One region of the Massilia sp. Se16.2.3 genome, then DNA from elsewhere that is predicted to be linked to it. Evidence: predicted binding sites of a transcription regulator. Region 1 holds the regulator's gene; the other holds the start of a gene.
The links. Region 1 encodes HrcA, which represses chaperone genes, less so after heat shock. Its sites were predicted from a motif close to TTAGCACTCNNNNNNNNNGAGTGCTAA; they were not measured.
Positions count from the first base shown of each region.

Region 2: a site for HrcA is predicted at 3,953-3,979, ahead of G4G31_RS23590 (co-chaperone GroES). Genes of this name have one in related genera too.

Region 1 is NZ_CP050451.1:434,480-440,385, forward strand. Features, by position in the region: gene G4G31_RS02065 (barstar family protein) at 131-457, opposite strand; gene dapB (4-hydroxy-tetrahydrodipicolinate reductase) at 460-1,269, opposite strand; gene G4G31_RS02075 (outer membrane protein assembly factor BamE) at 1,277-1,900, opposite strand; gene fur (ferric iron uptake transcriptional regulator) at 1,980-2,414, shown strand; gene hrcA (heat-inducible transcriptional repressor HrcA) at 2,566-3,585, opposite strand; gene G4G31_RS27965 (HAD hydrolase-like protein) at 3,630-4,073, opposite strand; partial or broken gene G4G31_RS28810 (hypothetical protein) at 4,099-4,596, opposite strand; gene G4G31_RS28815 (hypothetical protein) at 4,765-5,349, shown strand; gene G4G31_RS02100 (hypothetical protein) at 5,364-5,906, shown strand, end outside.
Region 2 is NZ_CP050451.1:5,134,097-5,140,002, forward strand. Features, by position in the region: gene G4G31_RS23550 (ankyrin repeat domain-containing protein) at 693-1,085, opposite strand; gene G4G31_RS23555 (rhodanese-like domain-containing protein) at 1,107-1,445, opposite strand; gene G4G31_RS23560 (hypothetical protein) at 1,456-1,854, opposite strand; gene G4G31_RS23565 (metalloregulator ArsR/SmtB family transcription factor) at 1,851-2,165, opposite strand; gene G4G31_RS23570 (EVE domain-containing protein) at 2,234-2,701, opposite strand; RNA gene ssrS (6S RNA) at 2,817-2,997, opposite strand; gene G4G31_RS23580 (cell division protein ZapA) at 3,044-3,355, opposite strand; gene G4G31_RS23585 (hypothetical protein) at 3,352-3,606, opposite strand; gene G4G31_RS23590 (co-chaperone GroES) at 4,075-4,365, shown strand; gene groL (chaperonin GroEL) at 4,430-5,906, shown strand, end outside.

The DNA of each region.
Region 1 (5,906 bases):
GTGGAGCTGCTGCTGTGCTGGTGCGGGTGCGCCTGGTCTGCGTGGGGCATTGAAGCTGGGGGGGCTTCAATGCGTGCCCACCCTACGAGTACAGCCTCGGGCCGTTTTCAAATAGAAGGCCACCGACGGCTTAACGCAGCACGAGTTCCAGGGCCGGCTTCTCGCCGTAGTCCTCGTAGCGCTCGTTGATGCCGCCGACGCAGAAGACGATCTCGTCGAGCAGGTCGGGCAGGCGGGCGCGCAGGGCGGCGCTGTCGGTGATGACGATTTCCAGGGTTTCCTCAGGCTGAAGGCGGAACTTGGTCATGTTCTCGTCGTCGCGCAGGTAGCTCAGGCAATCGACCCAGGTATCGATGGTGTCGCCATTGGCCGTGTGGAAGCCGAAGGCGCGGCTGCTCTCGGCGAAGAAGCTCGCTTCGTTGACGATGGCGGCGCCATTCAGTTCTGCTACTGCCATGTTCAGCCTTTCAGGGACAAGACGTCCTGCATGTCGTAGAGGCCCGTCGCCTTGTCGGCAATGAAGCGCGCACCGCGCAGGGCGCCGTGGGCGTAGGTGACGCGGCTGCTCGATTTGTGGCTGATTTCGATGCGCTCGCCGGTGCCGGCGAAGAGCACCGTGTGGTCGCCGACAATGTCGCCGCCGCGCACGGTGGCAAAGCCGATCGTCGACGGATCGCGCTCGCCGGTCACGCCTTCGCGGCCATAGACGGCGCAGTCTTTCAAATCGCGCCCCAGCGCGTCGGCGATGACCTCGCCCATCTTGAGGGCGGTGCCGGAGGGCGCATCGACCTTGTGGCGGTGGTGGGCTTCGACGATCTCGATGTCGTAGCCTTCGGCGAAACTCTTTGCCGCCATTTCCAGCAATTTCAGCGTGACGTTCACGCCGACGCTCATGTTCGGTGCGAAGACGACGGCCACCTTTTCCGCAGCGGCGGCGATCGCGGCCTTGCCGGCCTCGTCGAAACCAGTGGTGCCGATGACCATCTTGATGCCATGGGCCGCGCAATACGCCAGGTGCGCCAGCGTGCCTTCCGGACGCGTGAAATCGATCAGGCAGTCGGCGCCCGCCAGGGCACGCGCCAGGTCGGCTTCGATGGCCACGCCGCTGACCTGGCCGGCAAACGCGCCGGCATCCTGGCCGAGGAAGGGGGAGCCCGCGACGTCGAGCGCGCCGGCCAGTTGCACGTCGGGCGAGGCGGCGATCGCCTCGACCAGCATGCGGCCCATGCGCCCGCTGGCGCCGGCAACCGCGATTTTGATTTGCTTCATGACTGGCTTACTGGATTTGTTGGCCGTTCGCCGGGGTGACGACCGAAGGGGCTGCGGCAGGCTTGGTGTGCTGGGCAGCGTCTTCTTTTTTCAGCGACTTGATCGGACCGGCGATGCGTTCGATGTATTCGCGTTCGGTCGGCAGGTTGGCGCCGTCGAAGCGTTCGACCACGTCGCCCTTGAAATAGACGGTGACGCGGCTGGTGGTCAGCTCGCCATTGCCGCGGGCCAGGTAGAACGGGTAGTCCCAGCGGTCGGCGTGGAACATGTCCATCAGCAGCGGCGTGCCGAGCAGGAAGCGTACCTGCTCGCGGGTCTGGCCGACTTTCAGCTGCGCCAGCATTTCCTGCGACACGAAGTTGCCTTGCTGGATGTCCGGGCGATACGGCGAGAACACCCACAGGAATTTCTGCAGCTTGGTGGCCTGGGTCGTCTGCGCACCGGCATTGGCCAGCGCGGCCGACTTGCTGGCATCGGCTTCCACGGCGGCCGGGGCGGTGCTCACCGGCGCGGCCGGCTTGGTCTGGTTGCGCCAGGATGCACAGCCCGACAGCAGCAGCGTGCATGCAAGGCCGGCGGCCAGCGCAGCGCGGGCATGGAAACGATGAACAACGGCATCAAAGACGCGCATAAGTAACCTCAAAACGTTTAAGCGGGAGCTTCCAAAACGCTATATCATAAAGCACTCCGCCCATCTACGAGTAACAAACATGAGTAACAAACCCACCGACCTGAAGGCGAGCGGCCTGAAGGCCACTTTGCCGCGCCTGAAAATCCTGGAAATTTTCCAGAACAGCGAAGTGCGGCACCTGACGGCGGAAGACGTCTACAAGATCCTGCTGGCCGAGAACATGGACGTCGGCCTGGCCACGGTTTACCGGGTGCTGACCCAGTTCGAACAGGCCGGCCTGCTCAACCGCAATCACTTCGAGACCGGCAAGGCCATCTACGAACTGAACGCCGGTTCGCACCACGACCACCTGGTCTGCCTCGACTGCGGACATGTCGAGGAATTCTTCGACGAGGAAATCGAATCGCGCCAGAACAGGGTCGCGAGCGAGCGCGGTTTTAAAATCGCCGAACATGCGCTGGCGATCTACGGCAATTGCATCAAGCCGGCTTGCCCGCATCGCAGCGGCGGTTGAGGCGTTTCGATGTGCAATGAAGGACGGCGCCGAGGGCGCCGTTTTTTGTTGACCGTAGGGTGGGGTCATTGAGGCGGGGCCTCAATGACGTACCCACCTGAACGCTGGCACTGCGCAATGTTCCCGTTCCGCGTGGGCGCAGAGTGCCCACTTACGGATGACTCAACGCATTCGACAGCAGCTTGGCCGTGATATCGACAATTGGAATCACCCGCTCGTAGGCCATGCGCGTCGGGCCGATCACGCCGAGCGTCCCGACGATCTTGCCGTTGACCTCATAGGGCGCAGTCACCACGCTCATCTCGTCCATCGGCACCAGCTTCGATTCGCCGCCAATAAAAATCTGCACGCCGCCGGCCTTGCTCGAGACATCGAGCAGCTGCATCAGGCCGGTCTTTTGCTCGAACATCTCGAACAGCTGGCGCAGCGAACTCATGTTCGACGACAGGTCGGACACCGACAGCAGGTTGCGCTCCCCTGAAATGACCATGTCGTCGTGGTTGTCGGCCATGGCTTCGCTGCCCGCTTCCACCGCAGTCTGCATCAGGCCGCCGATATCGTCGCGCAGCTGCTTCAGTTCGCCCGCGAGGCGGCGCCGGACGTCGTCGAAGGTGAGGCCGGCAAAGTTCTGGTTCAGGTAATTGGCCGACTGGATCAGCTGGCTCGGCGTGTAGTCGACCTCGGTCAGCAGCAGGCGGTTCTGGACGTCGCCGCGCGGGTCGACGATGACGAGCAGGATGCGCTTTTCCGACAGGCGCAAGAATTCGATCTGCTGAAATACCGATTCGCGGCGCGGACTCTGTACCACGCCGGCAAATTGCGTCAGCGACGACAGCATTTGCGCCGCACTGGCGATCACCTTCTGCGGCTGGTGGGCGGGCAGCCGCATCTGCTGCTGATGGACCCCGTGTTCGTCGAGCTGCTGCACCGTGAGCAGGGTGTCGACGAAGAGGCGGTAGCCGCGCGGGGTCGGCACGCGGCCGGCCGAGGTATGGGGGCTGGCGACATACCCCATTTCCTCGAGGTCGGCCATGATGTTGCGGATCGTCGCCGGCGACAGGTCGAGGCCGGAGATTTTCGAGAGCGCACGCGACCCGACCGGTTGGCCGTCGGCGATGTAGCGCTCGACCAGGGCTTTCAGCAGGGTTTGGGCACGGGGTTCAAGTTGCATGGGGCGAGAGGATAGATGCGATATGCGCAATGGTTGCATACATATTATGCACCTTCGTCCGCTCCCTGTGGGCTCCGCGCACTCAACAAAACGGCCATGGCCGCGTAGCGGCTCCTTGCCGTACGGGCGTACTGTCGTCGCCGCCGCGCTTCGCCCTGGCCGTCTTGTTGGGCGCTCTCAAGCGTGCTCGCGCTCCAGCCAGTCGAGCAATTCGTCGAAGTCGCCGACGATGGCGTCCGGCTGCACGCCCTCTTCCGGTGGCGCCGGCTGGCGGTCCGGTTCATCCACACGGCGCGCATGCCGGCGCGCCCGGCGCCCTCGACGTCGAGCAGCAGGTCGTCGCCGACATACACCGCTTCGCCAGGTGCCACGCCCGGCGCGCGCAGCCTTCCGGGAAAATGGCCGGATCCGGCTTCGCGCGGCCGAACTGCGGCGCCGAGACCGAGGCCGGAAATGGTGGGCCAGCCCGATCGTCTGCAGGTCGGCATTGCCGTTCGTGATCGATCCCAGCAGCACGCGGCCCTTCAGGCGCAACAGGCCCGGCAGCACGTCGTCGTAGGGAATCACGGCGTTGCGGGCGGCGAAGAATACCGCCATCGCCAATTCGACCTTGGAGGCGTCCTCGCCGGCCTGCTCAAAGGCGGCAACCAGCCCGGCGCGGCGCAGCGCACCCAGGTCGAGCTGGAATTCGGGCCGGCGCGCCAGCAGCTCGAGCCTGGCCTGGCGCAGCGAATCGATGGAGAAGCGTTGCGCCACGCGCGGCGCGTGCGTGGCCAGCCAGGCAAACAGGGTCTGCTCGGCCTGCACGATGACGGGGGCGATCGGCCACAGGGTGTCGTCGAGGTCGAACAGGACGGCCTTGGGCCAGCGGCGGCGGTGCGAATCGGTCATGGAAAGCGCGCCATCGAAGACGCGTCGGAGGAACACTGCAGGGTCAAGCGGAGCATAGCGAGGCCAGCGGTGATTTGCAAACGCAGCTGTGCGCAAGGGCGCGCGCCCCGAAAAATGCATGGCGGCAGAGGCCGGGTGGCGTCGCCGTTACACGGTGATACAAAGTCTCATGCATGGCCAATGAGCCCGGTGCTTGCCAAATGCTCTAAAATGATGGGCAAAATTCCACCTCGCGGCGCTGCGCAGTCTTTTGCGCGCCCTGCTCTTCCCTATTTTATTGGAGAAATGATGATTCGTTCCCACCTGCGTGCCGGCTTCGCGCTGGCATGCGCGCTCAGCCTGTCCGCCTGCGGCGGCAGCGACGGCGAAATTTATCTCAGCGGCAAAGTGAGCGGCGTAACCAAGCCTGGCCTGGTGCTGACGAACAATGGCGGCTCGGACCTCCCGATCACGGCGGGGTCTGCTTCCTACCGTTTCCCGCCGGTCGAAACCGATTCCAACTACAACATCGAAGTCAAGTCGCAGCCGGAAAACGTCGAGAAAAAGACCGACTGCGTTGTCAGCAATGGCATCGGCCGCGCGGTATTCAACATGAGCAACATCGACGTCACCTGCACCATCTGGCGCCGCGCACTCGGCGGCAAGATCGAGGGGCTGGGTAACCGCAGCGGCCTCGTGCTGGTGAACGGCGCCGACCGCGTGGCCATCCCGGCCAACGCCACCGAATTCCAGATGGCGGCGGTATCGCAGGACGCGCCGTATGGCATCACCGTGCTGCCTCAGGCAGGCGCCCCGCAGTGCACCGTGGAGAACGGCAGCGGCATCATGCCGGCCGCCCCCGTCACAACCGTCGTCGTGCGTTGCACCCCTTGATTCTGGAGACTAACTTGAAGAAATCGATCCTGGCGCTGTCGGCGCTGACCCTGGCGCTCGGTGTTGGCCTGAGCGCCTGCGGCGGTGGCAAATCGACCTATACCGTCGGCGGCACCGTCCTCAACCTGACCTATGGTCCGCTCGTTCTGGTGACCAACGGCATGACAATCGAGGTCAATCCGACCAAACAGGGCGTCTCCGAGGATGTGAAGTATTCGTTCAAGGACCAGCTCGAATATGGCGAAGTCTACGATGTCAATCTGGTGCAGATCGGCACGCAAGACAACGCCGAAAAGACGCCGATCTACAAACAGCCCGACCACCAGACCTGCGCGGCGTACAGCGGCACGAAGGACACCGCCGGTCGCCTGACGACCATCAATGCCGTCATCACCTGCGTGCTGAACGCCTACCCGGTCAGCGGCAAGGTCTACGGCCTGACGTCCACGGGCCTGGAACTGGGCAACGGCAGTACCGTTGCCTCGATCGCGATCACCAAGAAGGAGGACGGCAGCGCGGTCGACTTTGCCTTCCCGACGGTGGCCTACGGCTATACC
Region 2 (5,906 bases), 650 kb from region 1:
TCGGCTGACCTGAAAGCGACTAACAAACTTCTTGCTTGCCTTTGCAGCAACATCGTACACTGATCCATTCAGAGCGTCTGCTTTCGGCCTATTGTGTTGAAAAAGTCGGATGGCAACCTTTAAAGCGGATTTTCGGTAGTGTCGACAGTCCGAATGCCTCGCGTTCGTGCCAGGGTGATCGTTTTGGACAGTCGAGTTACCGATCCTTCGTTTCCAACCGACACTGGAGCCGAGTTTTTCAACACAATAGGCCACAAGCGGACATTACATACTCAGTCATAAGGGCATGGATCTATGAGCGCAACGGTTGCCAGTCTGAAGAGCGTTATGAGTGTTCGCTTGTCGATGTTGGACAGCGGATTGATAAGTCCACCTCCTGCCGTTGCCGATGCTACTCGCCTACTGGTGGCTAAACTCTGCCTGCTCGATCCTACTGAAAGAATTGAAGTTCGGGTGTCTAAGAATCCATTTCAAGCCCAATACATCAGGGCTAAGACGAATGAAATCCTTGCGAATTTTTCGGCTGACATCGATGACAGTGGTTCGTGAACGTCTGCAATGGGTTGAAAGCGGACGCTACAATACGTTCATCAGCTTTCCTTTTGCTACCCTGCATGCTCATCTGTTAGAGGCACACCAGGAGATTTTGTTAGGCCTTCCCCGTCTTTGTCCGACCCGTTCTTCCTGAGATATCAACGCTTTCTCTCTTTCGTTCCGGCCGCCTTTACAAGGAGACCCACAATGGCATCGGACGCTGATACATTTCTCGCGTAATCCACAACCTGTCGTTCATAACCATTAGGTATGCGCGGATCGGCACCTGCCTTCAGAAGAAATGACACTACTTCCGGGTTACCGCCCATTACCGCATTGAATAATGGCGTGGCACCTCGATCACCCCTGGCGTTGACATCCGCTCCGGCAGCGACAAGCACTTTGACAGCAGCGAAATCTCCCCAACTACACACCGTATGCAGCACCGTATCGTTCATGAAATTGCGTTGGTCAAACCGGGCAATCTCGATGCCATACCAGGCGCCTGTCTGGCCGCAGTGGCGATAGACCTCCTGAATCGTTTTGATCATGCGTGACGATGAAGCACCGGCTCAGCTCCCGCTGTCGACCGGCAGGCCGGCACTGACCCAGCCAGTGATCCCCGCCGCCATCACCTGGACGTTCGCATAACCGAGCTTTTCGGCACGGCGTGCCGCCTGCGGCGCCTTGCGGCACAGCGGATTGGAACAATAGAACACGAGCGGCGTGGCATGGTCTGGCGGTAGCAGCGCGGCGTCGAAATCCGGTGCCAGGTTGATCGCGCCCGGCACGCGCGCCCTCTGCCAGGATTGTGACGCGTTGACGTCGACCACCGTCATTCCATCCCGGCCCAGGCGAGCATGCAGCGCACGCGGAGCGATCCCTTTCAAACCCATCAGCATGGCAAACATGGCGGTCTCCTTAGCCGCGCGCGGCGTTGGTGCCAACACCCAGGCAGCGCAGGAAGGCGGCTGCCACCGCCACGGCAAGAATGCCCCCGCCAACCAGATGCATGATGTCGAAAGGCGCGAACAGCGCGGCCAGCATGTAGCCGAGGCCGCCCAGCACCAGGCTCCAGCCGGCGAAGCGGCGCGCGGCCTGTTCCCGCGCAGGGTCGCAGCGCAGCCTTGCCAGCGAGGTCAGCGATTTCGGAATGACGTTCGCGTAGGCCACGACCACGGCGCCCAGCAGCACCCCGACCAGGCGCCGCGCCAGGTTGGCGCCGATGTAGTCCGGAGAGGCCCACATCAGTGCAGCCGAGGCTGCGAGAATGAAGGCGGCGGCCAGTAGCGCGCGCAGCAGGGGGGAAGCCGATGTCATGGATGCTCCTTGTTGGAACCGTCAGTGGAACGGCCGTCTTGCGGCCGCGTGACCTGCAAACCAAACGCCTGGGCAAAGCCCAGCAATGCTTCTTCGAGCACCGACAGTTTCAAGCGGTAGGTCACCGTCCTGCCCTGCTTTTCGGCGTCGATCAGCCCCGCATTCACGAGGACGGCAAAGTGCGCCGACATGGTGGGCTTCGACACGTCGAACATGTCGGCCAGCTCCCCTGCGCCAATGGGCCCCTGCTGCAATAGCTGGAGGACCCGGCGGCGGGTGGGATCGGACAAGGCTTTGAATACGTTGCTCATGTGACGATTATTAGCTAATCATCTAACTATCGTCAACAACTTTTGCGTGGGAGTTCGAACATGTCGTTTTAGCTTGGCGTGCGCAGCAGGCGCAGGATGGCGTGCCACTGGCCGGCAGTGACCGGCGAAATCGACAGGCGGCTGCCCTTTTGCAGCAGCACCATGTCTTCCAGCTCGGGCGCCAATCGCATCTCGGCCAGCGGAAGGTAGCGTCCCTTCTCCTGCGCCTGGACGTCGACCGAAATCCAGCGCGGCTGTTCGCGCGTGGCCCTCGGATCGAAATAATGACTGTTCGCGTCGAACTGGGTTTCGTCCGGATACGGGCCGCTCACGACCCGGGCGATGCCGGCCACGCCGGGCACCGCGCAGCTGGAGTGATAGAACAGGATGCCGTCGCCGACCTGCATGGCATCGCGTAGAAAATTCCGCGCCTGGTAATTGCGTACGCCGAACCAGGCCACCGTCTGCTGCGGCGCGGCGAGCACGTCGTCGAAACTGACTTCATCGGGCTCGGATTTCATCAACCAATAGCGCATCGGCGGCTGCTTTCGAAACAAGAAGTGGTAATGGGAACCGGGCACCCGCGCGAAAAAGCGTGCGCCCATAAAAAAACGGCTGCGAGGCATAAACGCCCGCAACCGCTTTCTGGAATATAGCCCCGCCTGTGCCGTTTTTTGCCGGCATCCCGAACCTGATGGCTCAAGGTGGTCGCAGTCAATCCAATTTCGGGTTCGTCGAACTAGCGACGCTCACGCCCATCGAACATATCCCGCAACCTATGCATGTAAATGGTTCAAGGAATATATGGCAATCTCGAACACCGCAGGGTGCCTCGCAGTTTACTCGCTTGAAGCCGTGTGTCAAACGAATTTGAGCGGTCAGGACAGATTTTGTTGCGGTGCCAGGGCGGCGTCGAGGACGGTGTGCATCGCTTCCAGTTTCTGCTTGACTTCGAGCATCGACATGTCCGACAGCGGGCCTTGCGGCGACTTGACCGACAGGAATTCGGCAGCGACGCTGAGGGCGGCCATGACGGCGATGCGGTCGTTGCCCTTGACCTTGCCCGAGTCGCGCAGCGCCGTCATCTTGCCGTCGAGGTAGCGCACGGCGTCGCGCAGCGTGGCCTGCTCGCCTTCCTTGCAGGCCAGGCGATACGGCTGGCCCATGATGGTGACGTCCAGGTAAATCATCGGGTGGCCTCGCTGTCGACGGGTTCGGCGTCTTCCGCAGTTTCCGCATCGTCTTCCTGCGGCGCGGGCAGCTGGGCGATCACGGCTTCCACGCGGCGCTGGGCTTCGCCCAGGCGCTCCACGAAGGCCATGTTCTCTTCGCTCAGCAGCTTGTTGGTCTGGCGCAGCACCGCGTTTTCACGGCGCAGCGAACCAACGAGCTCGGCGAGCCGCTCGATCTTGTCGGATAGGTCTTGGAATTCGGAAATCATTCGTAACTATAGGTCCGATCTGGTTGGACAGTCAACATCATAGCGTGCCGTGCGCCCGGCACGGCTGAGTTTGCGCCGCCTGCGGTGCGCCGAGGGTAAACACTGCAGCTGATTCGTTTGCTGCCAGCTGTTTTCTCGCGTTTTTTGATCTTCCTCAACTGCGTGCCAACGGTGCGGCAACGCGGCTGGCATCGGTGCTAGTCTCTGCGCCTTGTGCCTGCGCCATGGCGCGCAGCCGATACGCAGTCAACCCGTTTTCCTGCCCTGCGGCTTTGAGCGGACGCAATCTCGCCAACGTTAAATAAGCAACATGACATCTTGAAATGCCGCATAGTCGTCCCTATAATTAGCACTCGTTAGTAGAGAGTGCTAACAACTCTTTCAGCCGCGGCGCAGCACGATGCGAGCGCGTGGCGGCACCCAAACGAACAAATAGCTAGTCCAAACCACTGATTAAAGGAGTTTTGCATGAACCTTCGCCCTCTGCACGATCGCGTTATCGTCAAGCGTCTCGACCAGGAAACCAAGACTGCCTCGGGCCTGATCATCCCTGATGCAGCGGCTGAAAAGCCGGACCAGGGCGAGATCCTGGCTGTCGGTAACGGCAAGATCCTGGAGAACGGCCAAGTGCGTCCGCTGGAACTGAAAGTCGGCGACCGCGTCCTGTTCGCAAAATACGGCGCACAAACCGTGAAGGTCGACGGCCAGGAACTGCTGGTGATGCGCGAAGACGACATCATGGCCGTGCTGGACAAGTAATCCTCCCGAAAAAGAGCGCCCGCGGGCGTTCTGAATCAGTCAACGAATAATTGGAGAAATAAACATGGCAGCTAAAGAAGTAATTTTCGGCGACGCAGCGCGCGCCAAGATGGTTGAAGGCGTGAACATCCTCGCCAACGCAGTCAAAGTCACCCTGGGCCCGAAAGGCCGCAACGTCGTGCTCGAGCGCTCGTTCGGCTCGCCAACCGTGACCAAGGACGGTGTCTCGGTCGCCAAAGAGATCGAACTCAAAGACAAGCTCATGAACATGGGCGCGCAGATGGTCAAGGAAGTCGCCTCGAAAACCAGCGACAACGCCGGCGACGGCACCACCACCGCGACCGTGCTGGCACAAGCCATCGTGCGCGAAGGCATGAAGTTTGTTGCCGCCGGCATGAACCCGATGGACCTCAAGCGCGGCATCGACAAGGCAGTTGCCGCCACCGTCGAAGAGCTGGCAAAAATCGCCAAGCCATGCACCACCTCGAAAGAAATCGCGCAAGTCGGCGCCATTTCGGCCAACTCCGACTACTCGATCGGCGAGCGCATCGCTGAAGCGATGGAAAAAGTCGGCAAGGAAGGCGTCATCACCGTCGAAGACGGCAAGTCGCTGAACGACGAACTCGACATCGTCGAAGGCATGCAGTTCGACCGCGGCTACCTGTCGCCTTACTTCATCAACAATCCGGACAAGCAAGTCGCGATCCACGACAACCCGTTCGTGCTGCTGTGCGACAAGAAGATCTCGAACATCCGTGACCTGCTGCCGGTGCTCGAGCAAGTTGCCAAGGCCGGCCGTCCGCTGGTCATCATCGCCGAAGACATCGAAGGCGAAGCGCTGGCGACCCTGGTCGTCAACAACATCCGCGGCATCCTGAAGACCGTTGCCGTGAAGGCCCCTGGCTTTGGCGACCGTCGCAAGGCCATGCTGGAAGACATCGCTGTCCTGACCGGCGGCCAGGTCATCGCTGAAGAAGTCGGCCTGACCCTGGAAAAGGTCACCCTGGCAGAACTCGGCCAGGCCAAGCGCGTCGAAGTCGGCAAGGAAAACACCATCATCATCGACGGTGCCGGTTCGGCTGACAACATCGAAGCACGCGTCAAGATGGTGCGTGTCCAGATCGAAGAAGCGACCTCGGACTACGACCGCGAAAAGCTGCAAGAGCGCGTGGCCAAGCTGGCCGGCGGCGTTGCGGTGATCAAGGTTGGCGCTGCCACCGAAGTCGAAATGAAGGAAAAGAAAGCCCGCGTGGAAGACGCGCTGCACGCCACCCGCGCAGCCGTTGAAGAAGGCATCGTGCCAGGCGGCGGCGTCGCCCTGCTGCGTGCCCGCGCCAACCTGCAAGTCAAGGGCGACAACCCTGACCAGGAAGCCGGCATCAAGATCGTCCTGCGCGCAATGGAAGAGCCGCTGCGCATGATCGTCCAGAACGCTGGCGAAGAAGCATCGGTCGTCGTCTCGGCAGTTCTGGGCGGCACCGGCAACTACGGCTACAACGCCGCCAACGGCACCTACGGCGACATGGTCGAAATGGGCGTGC